One region of the Paenibacillus sp. 1182 genome, then DNA from elsewhere that is predicted to be linked to it. Evidence: predicted binding sites of a transcription regulator. Region 1 holds the regulator's gene; the other holds the start of a gene.
The links. The regulator CtsR, encoded in region 1, represses protease genes until heat stress. The targets are predictions, from matches to a motif close to ATGGTCAATAAAGGTCAAACA.

Region 1 (3,429 bases):
GCATCATCAATAACCATAGCGCGTTCCCAAGCTTCTCTAACCTGACATCCCGGATATAAGCACTGGATACGCAGATGATCCTCTTCGTTTATCATAACACTAACCGATTCATCATCGCTAATTAAGACAGCACCGTTACGAGATTCGTTCGCCAAATTAGGACTAATCAAATGCTTCTCAACCAGCACCTGCTTGTCGATCTCATCCAACTCGGATATTTTCAACGTATGAAAAGTACCAAAACCGTCTAAATCATCATACTGAAGGATATCCGTCAAGCGCTGAAGTGCTTCTTCCGACTGCTGATTGGTAGCAAGCATGGGAAAAGGCAGATGCTGCAAGTTACGCGCAATTCTTACTCGGCTGCTAATGACAATCTCCGAATCCGCAGCATCACCACGCATCCAGTCACTTAGCGGCTTCTCCGTAAACCGAATATTGGGCATTACGCATCCCTCCTACTCTTCACAAACTTTACTCTTCAGTCATTTCTTTTTCAAGCTCTCTGATTTGATCCCTAAGCTCAGCAGCTGATTCAAACTCTTCCTGTACAATATGCTGTTGCATCTCTTTTTTCAAATCGTCAATTTGCCGTTTAACCTTCAGTCGGCCACCAGTACGAACCGGAACTTTACCAACATGATTCGTACTGCCATGCACACGCTTGAACAGAGGGTCCAGACGATTACCAAAATATTGATAGCACGACGGGCATCCGAAACGTCCCAGCTTACTAAACTGTGCATAGGTCATGCCACAATCCTTGCATTGCAGGTTCTGCGGACCACTGTGGCCTGGTGACTGGCTCTTTGTACTGGAGTCAAAATCCAACATCCCCGACAGCAAGCTATGAATTGAAAAGCCGTTAGGTGTTCCAGGGATCATCTCCCCTTTTTCCTTCGCACACGTCTCACAAATATGAAACTCTGTCTTTTCGCCATTCACAATTTTGGTGAAATGCAAAGTTGCCGGCCGCATATTACATTCTTGGCACAGCATAAAAGCACCTCCTTCAATGTCAGGATTTAATACCCACCCTACATCCAAAAATTAGTCTCTATTCACACATTATTTGGTCGCCAGCAATGAGATCAGCATAGCCTTAAGCAATCTTGCTCGCAGTTGATCACGATAGGGAAGCTTCAGTAATAATGTATCCCTCGATAAAGCAGCCTTCATTAGATTAGCTTCCCTTTTGCTTAAAAAATGGGCTTCCTCTAACTGATAAATCAGTCCTTCTGCTGCTGATTGGCTAATTTCCTCCCCGATGCTCTGATGAAGATGTGTATGGATGGCATGCTGTGCGGGTAGCTGAATTCGCTGAATACGAATGTAGCCTCCACCACCGCGTTTACTTTCCACCACATAGCCTTTTTCCAGCGTAAACCGGGTGCTAATTACATAATTAATTTGCGACGGCACGCAGGAAAAGCGGTCAGCCAGATCATTACGCTGAATCTCCACTAAACCTTGGGGACTTTCCAGCAATATACTCTTCAAATATTGTTCAATAATATCGGAAACATTGCGCATTTCATCATCCTCCACTAACGGAAACGCAAGTATTCAAGTACATTTCACGCTCCACAGAGTCCGCCGTATATTGAACTTAACCAAACGGTAAAGTCACGAATCTAAGCTGTATTTAGGCTATTGCCTGTTCTACATTCATTGAAATGTACCGTTTTGTCTCTAGTGTGGCCTTTATTTGCGATTAATCATACACTTCTCTTATGTTCATAAGAGTCAGCTCCTAACTATACGCAAATCATTTCAATCCTCGTTTGCTTCTTTACTATCGAAATTACTTCATACGGCCAATCCATCAGCATAATACTTTTACAGAATCACACTAGGTTTGATTGACTTTGACTTTCTTTGACTATATTCACATTATAGCACATTATTCATTTTTGCCAAGGGGTCAATACCATTTTTCGCAATCTAATTATGTTTTATACAATACCATAAAAAAACTCTTCCCATTACAGAAAGAGTTTTGAAAATAATGATAACCACACAAGTTATATTCTCTGAAAGATGAGCTTAAAAGATCTAAATAGGCCTTTATCAGAAAAAATCTAATAAAAACGTTTGATTTACTGGTATTACGCGTTTAAGGGCAGACACAGACTCACTACTCCCTTCAATCCGCTCCCACTTATACAGATCATCAGCCTGCTGATAGCCAAGCATCAGAGTCGTCAGTGACTGAATCCCAAGTTTCAAGTCAGCTACTATGGCGTTTTCAGATGAATTGCTTATATCCACTCTCTCCAGATGTCCTTGCCCCTCCGTAGTAATCGTTAATCTCCATAATCCATCATTCCATGGAGCATACCGATCTGTCAGATCTAAGGTTAAACTTGTTTCCTCTTCAAGCTGTTCAAAAGGGTATCTTTCTACAAAAGCAGCTGCATCCACAATACGACCCATAAAATAAGGCACAGTTTCCTGTTGAATTCGTGGATCATCGAGTAAAAATGGTAAATTGTCATCTGCTGGAACGTAAATAAATTTGCCTTGGGTTATCATGGAGTCATGATTTGCAAAATAAGTCCATAAAGCCCGACGAGCCGTCACATTTTCATATACCAACTCATCACAATTCAACTGTTTATCTTCAATTTTGTATAGTGCATATCCCTGAGGATCGCCTGTTGCTGAGTAATATACCACAGTTCGATAGTTCTCATTTAAAATCCGCTCTTGCCACCATTCCTTATCTCGTACCAGCGTGCCATTATAACGAGATGCATACGCTTGATACACTTGGTCCAGTTCTAAAATATTTTTGATATCGCGTTTGACTGTACCCTCTGTTTTAAGTTTTGCGGGGAATTTTTCAATGGGAATGACGTACTTTTTGTATTCAATATACGTTTCCCATCCAAATTTACGATAGAAGGCAAAGGAGAATGGATGCAGAAAAGAAAGGCTTTGTCCCGCAGACTTCATCTCCTCAAGCGCATGCGTCAACAAGCGTGATACCATGCCACCGCGACGCTTCTCTGGCCATGTTGCCACACCAGCAATGCCTCCCATATCAAAAACCTGACCGTTTATGTATACCTGTAGCGGTAACAAAGTCAGTTTAGCATTCAAGTCATGTCCGTCGAATATTCCCCATGTTTGCTCTGGTTTGAACTTCTTCCTGGCTTTCTCCAGATCCTCCAGGGACATTGTAAACTGAAAAGCATATTGAGATAATTCAATAGCCGCTTCAAATTCCTTACGTTGTAATTGTCTGATCTCCATAACTTCGTCACCTCGCTTGTATACTTGGACATCCATAAAAAGATTACACACTTAGAGTGTGGCAAACCCCATTCTCTCTGTCAACCTTAGAAACAGGCGGTCATCCAAAAACACATAAAAAAAGGATGATAATCTCACTGAGATTATCATCCTTTTCACTTTTGCTTGGCG
Region 2 (3,429 bases), on a different contig from region 1:
AATACTTAATATGAATAAGCATACGAAAAAATGGGGTTCAGCACTGCTGGCAGCAGGGATTTTAGCAGGAGTTGCAGCTGTTCCCGTTTCATATATCCAGGCAGCATCGATTAAACAGCAGCAAGCGGCAACACAGCAACCAGGAATCACTATCCAATGGAATGGTAAAACGTTGCCCGCTAAAGGTGTTCAAGTGAACGGGAGTACAATGATTCCGGTGGCCGCACTGCGTGACAGCTTGGGGATTCCAGTAAGCTATGATGCGAAAGCAACGACCTATACCGTAGGTAGCGGGTACAATAAACTTTACATTATGGCTTCTTCCTCGGATGCCTACGTCAACGTCAATGGAATCAATACACGTAGTATGGATGCCAAACAGATCGCTGGGAAGCTATACATTCCTATGAGTCTGTTGAAAGACTATCTAGGCATAGATGCTCAATGGAACGCAGCTCAGAAGACAGTAACGCTAAGTAAAAGTCAGCTAAACCCGATCACAATTGCGTCTCAAACACTTCCAGCTTCGAGTAATGCGAAGGTATCTTACAAAGTTAAGTATCCGCAAATCAGCGGCAGCCAGCTGAATCCTGAGGCAGAGCAGGCCATTAACCATGTGCTTAAAAAGCATGCAGAGGGTATATTGGCAGCAGGCAAAAAGATGGTGGCTGAGGGAGAGGCTACAACAGAAAGACCATATGATTTCGAAAATGATTTTGCAATTGCCTATAACAAGGACGGTATTCTAAGTGTGATTATGCAGGATTACTCGTATATGGGTGGCGCACATGGAATGACGGTACGTAAAGGATATACGTTCTCGCTCGCTGATGGTAAACTGCTGCAGTTGTCTGACGTATTGAAGGCGAATCCAAATTACAAAAAGTTCCTCAATGCTGATTTGAAGAAAAAAATCGATGCGCTTCAGGCTGGTGAAGGATTCGGTAAATTTAAAGAGTTGGCGGCAGATCAGAATTTTTATGTGACGAACAGTGGAGTAACAATCGTGTTTGATTTGTATGATTATGCGCCATACGCGTATGGAATTCCGGAGTTTACCTACTCGTTCGGTCAACTGCTGCCTCAAGGCGGAAAGCCTTTTGCGGGACAGATTTAATAGTAGAAATGAGTAAGTTGGACTGTCTATACTCTAAAAAACAATAAAGCAAAAAAGCTGCCTACCGGATAATAACATCCGGAGCAGCTTTTTCATTTACCAGCTATCGAGAGGCAAATTTTTTCTCTTATACACCTTCTGGAGAGGAGCTAGTTAGCACTTTATCAATAATACCGTATTCTTTGGCATCATCAGCAGACATGAAGTAGTCACGGTCTGTATCTTTTTCAATACGTTCCAGTGGTTGGCCTGTGCGATCTGCGAGAATGCGGTTCAGTTTATCACGCATTTTCAGAATGCGGCGTGCGCGGATTTCGATATCCGTTGCCTGGCCTTGTGCACCACCCAGAGGTTGGTGAATCATAATTTCACTGTTTGGCAAAGCGAAACGTTTACCTTTGGCGCCTGCATTCAGCAAGAACGCGCCCATGGAAGCCGCCATACCTACACAAATCGTAGATACATCAGGTTTAATGTATTGCATCGTATCGAAAATGGCCATACCAGCTGTAATGGAACCGCCAGGACTGTTAATATACAAGTGAATATCTTTTTCAGGATCTTCGGCAGCCAAAAACAGCATTTGCGCAATTATAGAGTTGGCTACAACGTCATTGACGTCCGAGCCTAACAAAATAATGCGATCCTTTAACAGTCTGGAATAAATGTCATAGGCGCGTTCGCCGCGGTTACTTTGTTCTACTACCATAGGAACATAGCTCACGTCAAAAAACCTCCCTTAAATATCGTTAGTGGATTTGGTGGACATGCCGAGTACACGTCCCTTATTTATAAACTGTTACCGTATTAACCACATGATAAACAATTTCAAACAAAAAGTCAAAGAAAGTCAAACTAATGATTAAAAAAAAGAGCCCTCAGCGCTCTTATTGGTTAAAACATTATATAGAAGCATTTAAGCGTTCATTTAAAATGGCGCGCCCGCGAGGAATCGAACCTCGATCTCAGGCTCCGGAGGCCTACGTCATATCCGTTGGACCACGGGCGCATAGTTGATTCAATGCAAACAACTAACTAATTAAACAGCTAATTGGAAACAAAGATGATTATATGATATACAGCAGTGAATTGCAAGCTTTTATTAAATGCGCATATTCAGACAAATGGTTGAGAAATATAGGTTCAGATAGACTTGCATATGGAGCAAATATTGGTTAAGATATACGTGGGACTTAAAAAGTTATCCCGGGACGTTTTAAGACCAGTTAGAGACAGAACTTAGAAGTGTGCGGGAGTGGAAAGCATGCGAAAGATATTAGAAATACAGAAGCAGCTTCTGCCCGACCTCATGGATGTTTTGAAAAAAAGGTACACGATCCTGCATCAGATTATGCTGTCCGATGTTGTTGGACGCAGAACACTGGCAGCTTCACTGAACATGACCGAGCGCGTGTTGCGCGCCGAAACCGATCTTCTTAAAGCTCAGGGGCTAATTGAGATTGAGAGTGTAGGCATGAAGGTGAGCAAAGCAGGACTGGATCTGCTGGAACAGCTGGAGCCGATTGCGAATAACTTGTTCGGCCTGTCCCAATTGGAGGACCAGATTCGTCAAGCCTATGGTTTGAGGAAGGTGGTTGTCGTTCCAGGGGATTCGGATGTTTCTCCGTTAACAAAGCAGGAGCTGGGGCGCGCTGGAGCAAAAGCGTTGCTAAGTGTTATGGACGACGAGGATGTGGTCGCTGTAACAGGTGGCACGACGATTGCAGACGTGGCGGAACAACTGGCATTGCCTTCTAATGGCCCCCTTAAGGGTGGGTGGTTTGTACCGGCACGCGGGGGTTTGGGAGAAAGCATGGAAATGCAGGCCAACACAATTGCTTCCACAATGGCTCGCAAGGTCGGCGCTCAATACCGTCTGCTCCATGTACCGGATTTGCTCAGCAATCATGCTTACAACTCCTTGCTTGAAGATACGAACATTCAGGATATATTGAGCCTGATTCGCGAGAGTCGTATCATCATTCACGGGATAGGCAACGCCATAGCGATGGCACATAGACGTAAACTTGATCCCGAAACCTTTGCCCAGATCAGCAGTGAAGGGGCGGTAGCCGAATCGTTTGGTTATTATTTTAACGAAGATGGCGTCGTTGTTCACAGAATGCTGACGCTTGGACTCCGATTGGAGGACATTAGGCGTACCGATACGGTTCTAGGTGTAGCTGGAGGCAAGAACAAGGCGGCCGCTATTCATGCGGTACTGCGTTTCGGGCAAGAAGACATTCTGGTCACCGACGAAGGCGCTGCTGTTGAGATTGTAAGTCGTTATTTAAATGATTAATATAGGATTT

Region 2: the regulator CtsR is predicted to act here: its motif matches at 1,954-1,974, upstream of clpP (ATP-dependent Clp endopeptidase proteolytic subunit ClpP).

Annotation. Positions count from the first base shown of each region.
Region 1 is NZ_JAFICR010000018.1:86-3,514, reverse strand. It holds gene mcsB (protein-arginine kinase McsB) at 1-446, opposite strand, end outside; gene mcsA (protein-arginine kinase activator protein McsA) at 475-999, opposite strand; gene JOD82_RS25840 (CtsR family transcriptional regulator) at 1,069-1,533, opposite strand; gene JOD82_RS25835 (GNAT family N-acetyltransferase) at 2,071-3,258, opposite strand; partial or broken rRNA gene rrf (5S ribosomal RNA) at 3,422-3,429, opposite strand, start outside.
Region 2 is NZ_JAFICR010000012.1:25,071-28,499, forward strand. It holds gene JOD82_RS21865 (PdaC/SigV domain-containing protein) at 11-1,117, shown strand; gene clpP (ATP-dependent Clp endopeptidase proteolytic subunit ClpP) at 1,245-1,841, opposite strand; tRNA gene JOD82_RS21875 (tRNA-Arg) at 2,052-2,126, opposite strand; gene JOD82_RS21880 (sugar-binding transcriptional regulator) at 2,382-3,419, shown strand.